Regions from separate parts of the Bacillus sp. KH172YL63 genome, predicted to be linked through region 1. Evidence: predicted binding sites of a transcription regulator. Region 1 holds the regulator's gene; the other holds the start of a gene.
The links. The regulator NrdR, encoded in region 1, represses ribonucleotide reductase genes. The targets are predictions, from matches to a motif close to AACACNATATATNGTGTT.
Positions count from the first base shown of each region.

Region 2: KH172YL63_RS14320 (vitamin B12-dependent ribonucleotide reductase) is a predicted target of NrdR. The motif match lies at 3,289-3,306, and genes of this name have one in related genera.

Region 1 covers NZ_AP022842.1:3,165,151-3,171,832, forward strand. Annotated here, with positions in the region: gene dnaI (primosomal protein DnaI) at 1-502, opposite strand, end outside; gene KH172YL63_RS16200 (replication initiation and membrane attachment family protein) at 515-1,900, opposite strand; gene nrdR (transcriptional regulator NrdR) at 2,002-2,457, opposite strand; gene KH172YL63_RS16210 (cytosolic protein) at 2,540-2,920, opposite strand; gene speD (adenosylmethionine decarboxylase) at 3,130-3,510, opposite strand; gene KH172YL63_RS16220 (glyceraldehyde-3-phosphate dehydrogenase) at 3,848-4,876, opposite strand; gene coaE (dephospho-CoA kinase) at 5,394-5,999, opposite strand; gene ytaF (sporulation membrane protein YtaF) at 6,021-6,653, opposite strand.
Region 2 covers NZ_AP022842.1:2,798,459-2,805,140, forward strand. Annotated here, with positions in the region: gene KH172YL63_RS14315 (patatin-like phospholipase family protein) at 1-510, opposite strand, end outside; gene KH172YL63_RS14320 (vitamin B12-dependent ribonucleotide reductase) at 614-3,184, opposite strand; gene KH172YL63_RS14325 (lipoate--protein ligase family protein) at 3,536-4,372, opposite strand; gene KH172YL63_RS14330 (rhodanese-like domain-containing protein) at 4,585-4,968, shown strand; gene gcvPB (aminomethyl-transferring glycine dehydrogenase subunit GcvPB) at 5,078-6,544, opposite strand; gene gcvPA (aminomethyl-transferring glycine dehydrogenase subunit GcvPA) at 6,537-6,682, opposite strand, start outside.

The sequences.
Region 1 (6,682 bases):
CGTAAAAGTACAAGCCTTTCATTTTCGTCCCTTCAGAATAGGTTTCTACGAAATTCTTCGCCAGGCGGACCGCTTCCAGCCGGCTCTTAGTATCGAGCTCAAGGGTCTGGAAGGATGCCTGCAGGATATCTTTCGGCACGTACAGGCTTTTGATGAGACGCTGGGAGCTTGTCCGCTCGTCATGTATGACTTTGCGGGGACAGCGGTGATACTCGATGTCGATCGTATCCCCCCTGATGACGAGATGAGGGTCGTAGCCTTCCATCATGTTTTTACATTCCTGCAGAGAAGGACAATACCTGCACTCTTTGCTTTGAGAGATGTATTCATACAGCTTCATGAGGCTGTTGTTGACCATCTCTGCCGTCACCAGGCCTTCGTTCTTTCGGATAAAGTCCTTTACATCATTGTTTTCAAGGATCTCTTTTTTCATTTGTTCATATCTTTGTTGAAACGAACCAGAAGTCGCCAACCGTTTCAGGGTGTTGTTTATGTTCTCCACCGTTCTGTTCACCTACTTCCGAAAATTTTTGAGTTCTTCTTCGAGCTTCTTCTTTTCTGCTTCAAAATCGTAATCTTCTGCCGGGGATTCGGATTCTTTCGCCGTGTCTTCTTCCTTGAACCATTCAGGAAGCTTTTCGGTCCGGATCGGTTTTCGCCGCTTGGTCGATTTCGATTCCTTCTTCCCTTCGGCCCATTCGAGATACTGCTTGTGCTCCTTTTTCGCCAGGTCCATTGCTTCACTTGCAGTCGTCACTTTTTTCCTTGACCAGTGGGATGCGATTTTTTCCATATATCCTTTGGTGAGCTTCATATCGGTCTTCAGCAATACATACTGCACCAGGACATTCATGACCCCGATCGGAAGCTTTTGTGACATGAGCACTTCTTCGACAGCCTGTAGATCCGCCTTCGAAGGGGAACCGCCGTTTGAAATGTCTGAGAGCACATCTTTCGGTGATGTCGTTTCCAGGTATTCGATCAGCTCCTCTTCCTTTGAAAGGGGCTTGTCGGATTTCACCGGTGCCTTCACTTCGGTTCTTGTCGTCAAATCGGGCAATTGATCTCCGGACTTCAATCCGTACCAGTCACGGGCTGTTTTCCTCAGCAATTCTATGTTGATCGTATCATCGGCATCCAGGGAGCTTAAGACGATGTTTTTCATCTGCAGGGGATCGATGCCGTACAAATAACTCAGCTTCAACACCGTATCCTTCACATTTGCCGTGAACGCACGCCTTGGCACCATTGATTCAGACAGTCCTGAAAGTAGCAGCTGAAAATCGAAATCCACTTCATCGAGTGAAAGGCCTTCGTTCCTGCCATATTTCATATATTGTTCACCGGATGCCGCCTGTGAATCCACGTTGGCGTCATGGTGAAGAAAATTGATCGGTTCCGACGTAAAGACATCCTGAAACGATCGGGTGATATTCGTATACGACCCTTTTTCAACCGAGACATCTGTGAAGAATTTCTTCAACCGTAAATAATGGGTCCGTCCGATCTTACGGTACAAATAAACATTCAACATGCCGTCGTGAAAAAACTCCTCCGGTGACAAAGGGGGCTGCAATTCATAAAGGAAGCTCCGGTCGTCACCATCCTTCTTTTCATACACCTTCAAAAGCCCGATGCCTTCAAGCTTCATTCTTGCCTCATATACATCCTGCAGATTCACAGACAGCACATTCATCAAATGATAGTGGGTGGAATCGGTCGACCACAGGCGGTTCTCTTCCACTTCCCCCCATAAACTCATATAGAGGCTGTAGCAAACAGATCCGATCAAAGGCTGGTATAAAAATGTAATGATTTTCCGGTCATATTCCTGAAGCATCCCATTGGTCCCTACCGTGTAGTGATCGATTGGCTGTATTTCATTCCAATGCTTCTTCATCATAGTTAGATTCTACCTTTCATAAAAACTCACGAGGTCAACGCCCCGAAGTACCAGTCAAAGAGAAAAGAGCCAAAGAAATCCATCTTCAGCTCATTCTTCTACTCTTTTTTAATTAATTCCTTTAATTCGTCTATGAACACATTAATATCTTTAAATTGACGATAGACTGATGCAAAACGGACATAAGCCACTTCATCCACTTTCGCAAGGTGATCCATGACCATCTCGCCGATCTTCACAGATTCCACTTCGGATGCACCTTGATTCCGAAGGTCTTTTTCAATATCCGTTGAGATCTTCTCTAATCTCTCAAGGGGAACAGGACGCTTCTCGCACGCCTTGATCAATCCCCTCAATATCTTCTCTCGACTAAACTCTTCTCTTACCCCTTCTTTTTTCACCACAATCAGAGGAAGCTCTTCCACCTTCTCGAAAGTCGTGAAGCGGAACGTGCACACTTCACACTCTCTCCTTCTCCTGATTGAACGTCCTTCATCAGCAGGACGGGAGTCTACAACTCGTGTACCATTATGCTGGCAAGACGGGCATTTCATAATATCAGCTCCGTTATTACATACTATTACCTTCATCATATAAAAAAGCCGGGTCATACACAAGCGTATAAAGGATTTACCGTTATTTCACTTTATTCAGCTCACTGTCGAGCCTCTGATAATAGTGGTTGATTTGTGCCTTCAACACGGTATATGTACCGAAGATCTTCCCTTTATCCGCACTGACCTTGAAGTCGATTGCCGTTTCGAACGGCCGGACGGTGATGACCGTTGCGACGATGAACAGCTGTGGCATCCCGTTTTTCCTCACGGTGATCTCCCCTCTGTCCTTCGACTGGGAAATCACTTCATACTCTGATGAAGAAAACAGTTCTAATACTGCATTAAATGCACCTTGATGCATCGCTTTATAATAGTGGGTTTGTAATTCTTTATCATCATGCGCATCAGACGTCTCGCACTCTGACTGAAATCGTTTCAACAGGGTCTTTAATCCGCTCATATGAAGTTCCTCCCTTTATTTACCCTTATTTTACACGAAAATAGAGGGATTGGAAAATAGGAAAAGAGCGGCGGGCGGGGATGATGGCAGGATTCTTGTGAAAAGTGGCTGGTTTGTTAGGAGTGAGTGCTGGTTGATTTCCGGCATCCAAACCAACAACACAAAAAAAGAGATGCATAATTCACGCATCTCTTTCGGGTTATAATCGATTAAAGGGCTTGAGCCTGAGACTTTTTCACTTGTACTGGACCCATACCACGTGGCAATTCAATTGTTTCGCGAGTGTCCGCACCTAGCGCGTCTGCAATATATTCAGCAGCGATATTAGGATCTAAATCACCGCAAGTATATACATCAATGCTGGCATAACCGTGTTCAGGAAAACTGTGGATGGTTAAGTGTGATTCAGAAATGATCACGACTCCACTTACACCTTGAGGCGCAAATTTGTGGAATGCCACCTCACGCACTTCCGCACCTGACTTAAGCGCAGCATCTACGAATGTTTTCTCAATACCTACTACATCGTTTAATTTTTCAAAATCGCAACCCCATAATTCTGAGATTACATGGCGACCCATTGTTTCCATTTCGTATTTCCCCCTTTGACATGATTTTTTTCGTCAAAATGAACGCATCCTTTGGCAAAATCTTAATTACCACGGGGGAAAGTTAGTCCGAAGAGGTCCTAACCCTTTAAGTAATTAAATCAGTATTCATTTGCTAATAAGAAGTTCACGAAAAATAGTATACTTTGTTTAAATCTCTTTTGCAATAAATTTCTTTAAACTTTTTTAAATGGGCATTCCGGCCGTTGACGAAAGGGGATTCAGCCGCTTTCAGCCATGATTTTCCGAAAAAAAAGAAAAAGGACGCGTCACGGTCGACGCGCCCTAAAAGCATAGCTTATCGTTTATGTTGATTCTTTCAAACGTTCACTTCTTGTTTTGCGCTCATTTTGGATGCCACGAATTTAGCCAGGTCGACGACGCGGCAGGAGTAGCCCCACTCGTTATCGTACCATGCGAGCACTTTCACTTTCCGGCTGCCCATGACCATTGTGGACAGGCCGTCGATGATCGCTGAATGAGGATTCGTATTGAAGTCGATTGATACCAATGGTTCCGTCGTGAATTGAAGGATGCCGTCCAAAGAGCCGATCGATGCCGTGATGAAGGCATCATTGATTTCGTCCACGGTGACGTCCCTTTTCACATCAACAACAAGGTCGACAAGGGATACGTTCGGCGTCGGGACACGGAGTGCCATGCCGTGCAGCTTTCCGCTTAACTGAGGTAGCACCAATGACAGCGCTTTCGCGGCACCCGTCGTTGTCGGGATGATGGACTGTCCGCATGCTCTTGCCCGGCGCAGGTCTTTATGCGGGTTATCGATATTTTTCTGATCATTTGTGTATGCATGGACCGTCGTCATCAGACCGTTCTCGATCCCGAACTGCTCATCGAGGACCTTTGCAACCGGAGCCAGGCAGTTCGTCGTGCATGATGCATTTGAAATAACACTATGTTCTTCTATATTTAATGCGCTTTCATTTACGCCCATCACAATCGTGATATCTTCATTTTTACCAGGGGCCGTCAAAATGACTTTCTTGGCGCCGGCTTCAAGGTGAAGGCTTGCTTTATCCTTTGAATTGAATTTCCCTGTCGCTTCGATCACGATATCAATGTTCAATTCACTCCAAGGCAATGCTTTCGGATCACGGTTGCTCAACAGCATGACACGTTTGCCGTTTACGATGATGGCATTGTCCTCTGCCACTACTTCCGCCTGGAATGTGCCGTGATTTGTGTCATACTTTATTAAATGGGCTAACGTTTCAGCCGGGTAGCTCGCGTTGATGGCTACAACCTCTAAGTTATCATCTGTAATCGCTTTTCTGAAAACCATTCTCCCAATACGCCCAAAACCATTGATTGCAATTTTCGCCTTCATAAATCCGGCTCCCCTCTATATTAATGTTATACTTATATGATTGATTTCTAAAATTAGTATAACATATTGAGAGAATTAGTTAATAAGTATTTTGCTGATATTAAATGTTTTATTATTCTGACAAATGTACTTATTGAATGTATATTGTGTTGCTTTGCATTCATACATGATTTCGCGGTCAAGAGCCTGGTCTATTATGGGTGACTTCATTTTTAAAAACCAACATCATAGATATTGGCGATTTCCGCTGCAGGTGCTCGCTTTCCGCGGGGCGTGAGTTGAGCCTCCTCAGGCTTCGCCTTGTGGGGTCTCAACTTTCACGCGTTTCCCGCAGGAGTCGAGCACCTTCCGCTTCAATCAAATGAGCATGTTTTTCCAAAAAAACATGTAAACCGAGACCTACATCTTCAAATCCCCAACACATATCATTCTCCGAAGTTAAACCATTTTTTTGTGCAAGAATTTCAATCAGACACAAAAAAACCGACAAGGGCTTCCTTGTCGGTCATTTCTCTTGCTAGGGTTTCAAGTCCCATTCTACTATTAGCGCTTCAAGCTGTTCCTTGGTGTCATGCAGTGAGCCGTTGTTGTCGATGACTGCGTCGGCAAGGTTGACTTTTTCTTTCAGCGGGAATTGTGACGCGATGCGTGCTGATGCGTCTTCTTTGCTGAAGTGGTTCCGCTCCATGAGGCGGGCGAGCTGGGTTTCTTCGTTGACGTATACGACGAGGGTCCGCTCGACCATCCATGTGAGTTCACTTTCAAACAGAAGCGGGATGTCCATGAAGATCGTTTGTTTGCCTGCAGCGACGGCTTCGTCTTTGTGCTGGAGCATCATCTGCCTCACTGCGGGGTGGACGATGCCGTTCAGCACTTTTCTTTTTTCTTCTGAGTTGAAAATGATCTGCCCGAGCTTTTCCCGGTTGATCGTGGAATCGTTGGGATGGAGGATGCCGTCGCCGAATTCCTCCACGATTGCCAGATAGGCAGGCTGGTCGACTTCGACCACCATGCGGGCAGCGAGATCAGCGTCGATGATCGTGTATCCTTTTTCATTGAGCATGGCGGAAACGGTGCTCTTGCCGCTTGCGATTCCGCCGGTTAATCCGATGATTCTTGCCATTGTCCCATCCTTTCCGGCACATTAAAATCGCAGGATCCCGATGAGGATGAGCAGGACGCCCGGGAGGAATGATACGCGGTGGATCCACCGCAGATGGGAAAAGAATTCCCCCAGCTTGAGTCCCGAGAATAAGAACGTAAAGCTCATCACCAGGATCGCTGACGTAAGTAATATAGGTGAAAAATGTAAGAGTGCTGCGCCAATTCCTGCCCCGAATGCATCCAGTGATAAGGCGATCCCGAGCATGAATGCCTCGATCCCGGTGATCGTACCTGATTTATCAAAGTCTGCGGTGAGGGGCTTTCTTAATATTTGAATCACTAAACCGATCGATTTAATTTCAAAGTTGATCAACGTTTTTTCATGTGACAGGACAGTTTCCTTTTCCGGTCTGAAAAACTGGTAAAGGACGGCTGCCCCGATCACGACGAGAATCAGGCCGCCGATTCTGCCGGCCCATACCGGATCGATGATGGAGCCGAGGGTCCGGCCGAGCAGCATGGCCAGTAATAGGGAGCTTGCAGAACAAACCGATATGATGCTGATTGATTTTGCATGTATTTTCACTTTACGTAATCCGTAGGTCAATCCGGTGCTGAAACTATCGAGACTAACAGCAAATGCCAGCAGTAATAAGGAGATTGTTTCACTCATCTAATAGCCCTCCCAGAAATCATTACAAT
Region 2 (6,682 bases), 370 kb from region 1:
CTTTACAGGTTCAAAAAAATAAGGAATACTTGCACTCATGCGTATCGCCCTGGCGACCGGAAATGTCTCTTTCGGTATCCCATACTTTTCAAGATCATCAGGAAGCACCAGCAGCCTTCCATTCGTCAGATCAGAGGCGATGACCCGGAGTGAATTCTTCGGAAGGTCGGCAAATGTATAAATCCCTTTCGCTTTCAGCTTCTCTTCCAGCCAGTTCTCAAGGGCCATCCCTTTATATAAACCCAACCGGTAGTACACCCGAAACCATTTGATGATGGGAAGAGAGATGATCGCGTTCGTATCCAGTAATTCCTTCAGGTCAATTTCATCCATGATTTTCATGATTTCACTGCTTGAATAACCCGCAGCGATAAATGAAGCGACGATCGCTCCTGCACTGGTTCCTGCTATCCTTTTAAAGCGATAGCCCTTTTCTTCTATCGCCTGATAGGCACCGATCAGTGCGAGCCCTTTGATTCCTCCACCCGAAAATACACCATCGATTTCCATAGCCCCACTCCTTCAATGTCTACTACTACATCTTTAATTCAAAGTGGGGGAATTTAGAATAAAAAAATAGGAAGGGAGCGGGTCCCTTCCTATCATTCTTCGATTATAAACCGCATTTCAGCTGTGCACCGCAATTGGTACATGTGTTACAGCCACCCATGTCTTTGACCGTTCCTTTACGGCACACAGGGCACGTATTCCCAACTTCTGAACCGATCGTGACATCCGTCGAACGAACATCCTGGATCGTATCAAGCAATACGATCGGCTTTTTCGATGTAGGGATTTCTTTTTGTTCCTGTCCGTCTTCGTCATCGAAGCTGTTTTCTTCCGCTTTCAGGGTAAGCACCTGGGAATCACGGCTTCCGTCGACATACACGGTTCCACCTTTCGCTCCGCCTTTATACAGACGCTCATACACTTTTTCCACCTGTTCCACCGTATATCCACGCGGGGCGTTGACCGTTTTGGAAATAGAGCTGTCGATCCAGTTCTGGATCACACATTGAACGTCGGCATGTGCCTGAGGCGCCAAGCTCATGGAAGAAACAAACCATTCCGGCAGATTGTCGGCATCCGCTTCAGGATTTCTCTTCAAGTAATCCTCAACGATGTCTGCCTTCACTTCAATGAATTTACCAAGGCGTCCACTTCTGTAGTAGGTGAAGGAGAAGTATGGTTCAAGACCTGTTGATACACCTACCATCGTACCTGTTGAACCAGTCGGAGCGACCGTCAACAGATGGGAATTACGGATGCCGTACTGTTCAATGTCATGTCGGACATCTGCAGGCATTTTCTTCATAAAGCCGGTTTCAACAAATGCTTTTCGTAAAGCTTTCGTTTCTTCGTCCGTACTTCCGGTCAGGAATGGGAAGCTCCCTTTTTCCTTTGATAATTCCACTGAAGCACGGTATGCCGTCGTGGCAATGACCTCAAACACTTCATCTACAAGCTTATTACCTTCTTCAGAACCGTATTCTTTCTCACAGTAGATCAATAAGTCAGCAAGTCCCATGACGCCGAGGCCGACACGTCGTTCACCGAGGGCCTGCTTTTTGTTTTCATCAAGGAAGTATGGCGTCGCATCGATGACGTTGTCCTGCATACGTACACCCACTTCGACGGTCCGCTTCAACTTTTCAAAATCAACTGTCTTCGTTTCTTTGTCGGCAAACCGGGCAAGGTTGACTGCTGCCAGGTTACAAACGGAATACGGGGCAAGAGGCTGCTCACCGCACGGGTTTGTCGCCACTACCTTTTGGCCGTATGCTTTGGCATTTGTCATATCATTTGCGTTATCGATAAAGAAGATCCCAGGCTCTGCAGAGTAGGTTGCACACACATTGATCAGATTCCAAAGCTCCTTCGCCTTGACTTTACGGTATGTACGCACTTTATAGCCAAGCTTCTCCCACTCGCGCACATCACCTACGTTGTGCCATTCTTCGTTATAATATTTCATCTGCTCTTCATTATAGCTTTCCACATCAGGGAAGCGCAGCTCATATTCACGATCATTTTCCACTGCTTCCATAAAGTCGCTCGTCAGGCAGACAGAAATGTTCGCCCCTGTGAGGAACTCAGGATTGTGAACGCTGTAAGTCCCTCCGGTGCGGAGCTTTTCTTCTGCATGCTTAAGGATTTTCGCATCGAATCCACCGTATCCAGGGATTTGTCTATAATTCAGGATGCCTTGATACATCGCTTCCTCTTGTTCCGTCAGAGGGGTGAATTTCAGTTTATCCTCTGCAGCCTTCTTGATCGTTTCGTCTTCTGTGTTTTCGAGAAGATAGCGGAGGATACGCGGGTTTTGCATTTTGGAAATGATGAATTCAATAATGTCGGGATGCCAATCTGACAGCATGATCATCTGCGCACCGCGTCTTGAACCGCCCTGTTCAACCAGGTGTGTCAGCTTTGCGATATCATCCAGCCAAGAAACAGAACCGGAAGATTTACCGTTCACGCCTTTAGCAAGCGTGTTGCGTGGACGAAGCGTCGATCCGTTCGTTCCGACACCGCCGCCCCGGCTCATGATTTCCATTACCTGCTTGCGGTGTTCTGAGATTCCTTCACGGGAATCCTGGACGAAAGGCATCACATAACAGTTGAAGTATGTGACGTCCGTACCTGCGCCTGCTCCGTACAACACCCGGCCTGCAGGAACGAAATGGAGGTTCACTAATTCATGATAGAACTTCTCGAACCAAACTTGTCTTTTTTCAGGAGTTTCTTCCACTTCTGCCAAGCCTGTTGCGTTACGCTTTGCAATTTGTTCGTAATAGACTTCAAGAGGTTTTTCGATCACATCAAGGTTTCTTGATACGATACCTTTTTCCATTTCCTCAGGTTTGTCTATCGCACTTCTGTACTCTTCTTCGATCCAAACATCCGCCTTTTTCGTTTCCCAGTCGATGCTTGAGATATAACCCAATCCACGTGCCGGAAATTTGGGATCCTCCTTGATCGTGAGTACGACAAAGTCCCCTTCTGAAAGTGTGATTTTTTCAGTGTCCTTGAAGGAATAGCGATCAATCATGACAAGACGGGATACACCTTTGTGGGTGGTAGTCATATCCGGGGTTATAGGATGTACCTGAGGAAATAATCCGATATCCTGGTTTAATCTTTCGATGTTTAATTTCATTGTGTTTTTCGACGCAACAGTCATAAAGACAACTCCTTCTATCTCGAATGTTTCAATATATGTGATTTCCTTTGGTGTTTGTTTTCAAATATTACGATACCATAGCTTATTTTGAAAAGCAATAAATAAACACAACATATTGTGTGCGCAAAAATATACAACACACCACATATTGTGTTTCAGGTCAACTGTTCTTTTGTTTGTCAAACGGATAATCAGCTGATAAAAATAGAAAACGGGAGAAAATAATAGAAAAAGATCTAAAGCATGACTGAATTCTAGTATTTTAGAACTTGATATAAATCAAACAACCGCAATCCTTGGTAAAACAGGAAAAAAGCGACAATCATCGCTTTTTTTCTACAAAAACTTTTTTTAACGTTTGTAATTCCATTCATCGGACTCGTATCTTGACTTTGCAAGGTCCTCAACATATTGTGTTTCTTCATCAGAAAGTTCATAAGGTTCGAGATAAATATCCAAACCATCCTCAAAACCTTTTTTGAATGCTACCTTTGCCATGTCCATTGTGATGGTCTCAGTACTGATTTCGTTCATGGCAACTGCCTTATTTTTGAATGCACGCTGCATCCTTTCTTTCACCCTGTCGGATGGATATTTAAACAGACTGAACAGCTTATCTTCATCGAGATCCAAAAGAATGGAACCATGCTGAAGGATGACGCCCTTTTGACGTGTTTGGGCACTTCCAGCCACTTTTCTTCCTTCGACAACCAGTTCATACCAGCTTGGTGCATCAAAACAGACTGCTGAACGGGGGTTTTTCAATCCTTCCCGCTCTTCTGCCGTTTTAGGGACGGCGAAATAGGCTTCAAGGCCGAGTGCTTGAAATCCTTTCAATATCCCTTCAGAGATGACCCTGTATGCTTCTGTTACCGTTTTAGGCATTTCAGGATGATCCTCTGACACGATTACACTATACGTCAATTCGTGTTCATGCAGGACACCCCTTCCCCCAGTCGGCCTTCTCACAAATCCGAGCCCGTGCTCTTTAACCGCATCAAGATTGATTTCCTTTTCAACTCTCTGGAAGTATCCAACTGAAAGTGTGGCCGGGTCCCAGCCGTAAAAACGAATCGTCGGCGGTATCTTCCCTTGGCTGTGCCAATCAAGGAGTGCTTCATCAAGCGCCATATTATAGGACGGGGAACAATGCCCTGAATCGATGAATCTCCATGTTTCTTTTTTCATATTCCATCCCTCATTCATTTCGTCTCTGTTGTGTCATTTATATGTAAATCATTCAACTCACTAAGTCCGTTACTAGTCTATCAAATCCATTTCAAAAAACAAAGGAAAACAGATTGGAAAGTGTATGCATGAAAATAATAAATTTGTTTTGATTCTGCCGGCCTACATGAATATAATAGAAGGTAGCGCATTTGTAGAAAGGAGCATGAATGATGGAAGGATTATATATTCTATTAATCGTATTGGGTGGAATCATCATTTATTCACTATTTACGTTCTTCTATCAAAAGAGAGTCGTAAACACCTTGAATGAAGAAGAATTTCGGGCAGGGTACCGCAAAGCTCAATTGATAGATGTCCGTGAAGCAAACGAATTCGACAATGGCCACGTCCTCGGGGCCCGCAACATCCCTCTCTCTCAAATTAAAATGAGACAAAAAGAAATCCGCGCCGATCAACCTGTTTATCTTTATTGCCAAAGCGGTCTTCGCAGCGGCCGTGCAGCTCAAATGCTGCACCGTAAAGGATACAGAGATCTGCATCAGTTACAGGGCGGTTTCAAAAAGTGGACCGGTAAAGTGAAACACAAGAAATAAATACGAAAAGGATTGCCTTTAAGGTGATCCTTTTTTTGATATATTCCCCACCAAAAAGGGTAGGTGCACAAAAAATCCCCGCGGCCATTCGCTGCGGGGATTTACGATTCTATTCGCTTTCCTTCATATAACGAAGGACGGGTTTTCTCGCTGCCAGTGTTTCATCCATACGCTTCACGATTGTTGTGTGAGGCGCTTCCTGCACGATTTCAGGGGTTTCTTCCGCTTCCTTCGCAATCTGGATCATGGCATCGATGAATGAATCAAGTGTTTCTTTTGATTCAGTTTCAGTCGGTTCGATCATCATGCATTCTTCTACATTCAGCGGGAAATATATGGTCGGTGGATGATAGCCGAAATCCAACAGTCGTTTCGCAATATCCAGCGTACGTACACCCAGCTTTTTCTGACGTTTTCCACTGATGACGAATTCATGTTTACAATGACGGTCATACGGCAGATCAAAATAAGGTGCAAGACGGCGCATCATGTAGTTTGCATTAAGGACGGCATTCTCTGTAACGGCTCTCAGTCCATCCGGCCCCATCGTTCTGATATACGTATAGGCACGGACATTGATGCCGAAGTTCCCATAGTACGGTTTCACACGACCGATGGAATCAGGACGGTTATAATCGAATTCAAATTGTTCTCCTTTTTTCACAAGGACCGGTTTAGGAAGGTACTTGATCAAGTCCTCCTTCACGCCTACAGGACCGCTTCCCGGACCGCCGCCCCCGTGAGGACCGGTGAACGTCTTATGAAGATTCAAATGCACGACGTCAAATCCCATATCCCCCGGTCTCGCTTTCGAAAGCACCGCGTTCAGGTTCGCTCCGTCATAATACAGCTTACCGCCTGCTCCATGAATGATGGAAGCCATTTCCAAAATGTTTTCTTCAAATAAGCCAAGCGTATTCGGATTTGTCAGCATCAGGGCAGCTGTATCATCTCCGACTACCCGCTTTAGATCTTCTAAATCAACAAGACCGTTTTCATCTGATTTCACGGTAACCGTTTCAAATCCGGCAACCGTGGCACTTGCAGGATTCGTTCCATGAGCTGAGTCAGGTACGATCACCTTGGTGCGGTGGGTATCCCCATTTGCCTCGTGATAAGCACGGATCATCATAAGACCGGTCCACTCGCCGTGTGCCCCCGCAGCAGGCTGAAGGGTCACTTCATCCATACCCGTGATTTCTTTCAGATGTTCCTGAAGATCATACATCAGTTCCAGGGCACCCTGTACGCTTTCAGCTTCCTGAAGTGGGTTGATGTGGGCAAAACCGTTCAGTCGTGCAACGTTCTCATTCACCTTCGGGTTGTATTTCATCGTACAAGATCCCAATGGATAGAAGCCTGAATCGACCCCGTGATTACGCTTTGACAGGGCCGTATAATGACGCATGATATCAAGCTCGGATACCTCTGGAAGCTCCGGTGCATCTTGTCGGATATAATCAGACGGGATGAGGTCAGACAGTTCCACCTGTGGTACATCCAGTTCCGGCAGGCTGTAACCTGTGCGTCCTTCTTTCGATAATTCAAAAATAAGAGGCTGATCTTGCTTATTCATGACAATCCCCCACTTCCGCTACGAATGCGTCGATTTCTTCTTTGCTGCGAAGTTCTGTAACAGCGACCAGCATATGATGCGATAAGCTGTCATCCATCAAACCTAAATCATAACCACCGATCATTTCTTTAGTAAGAA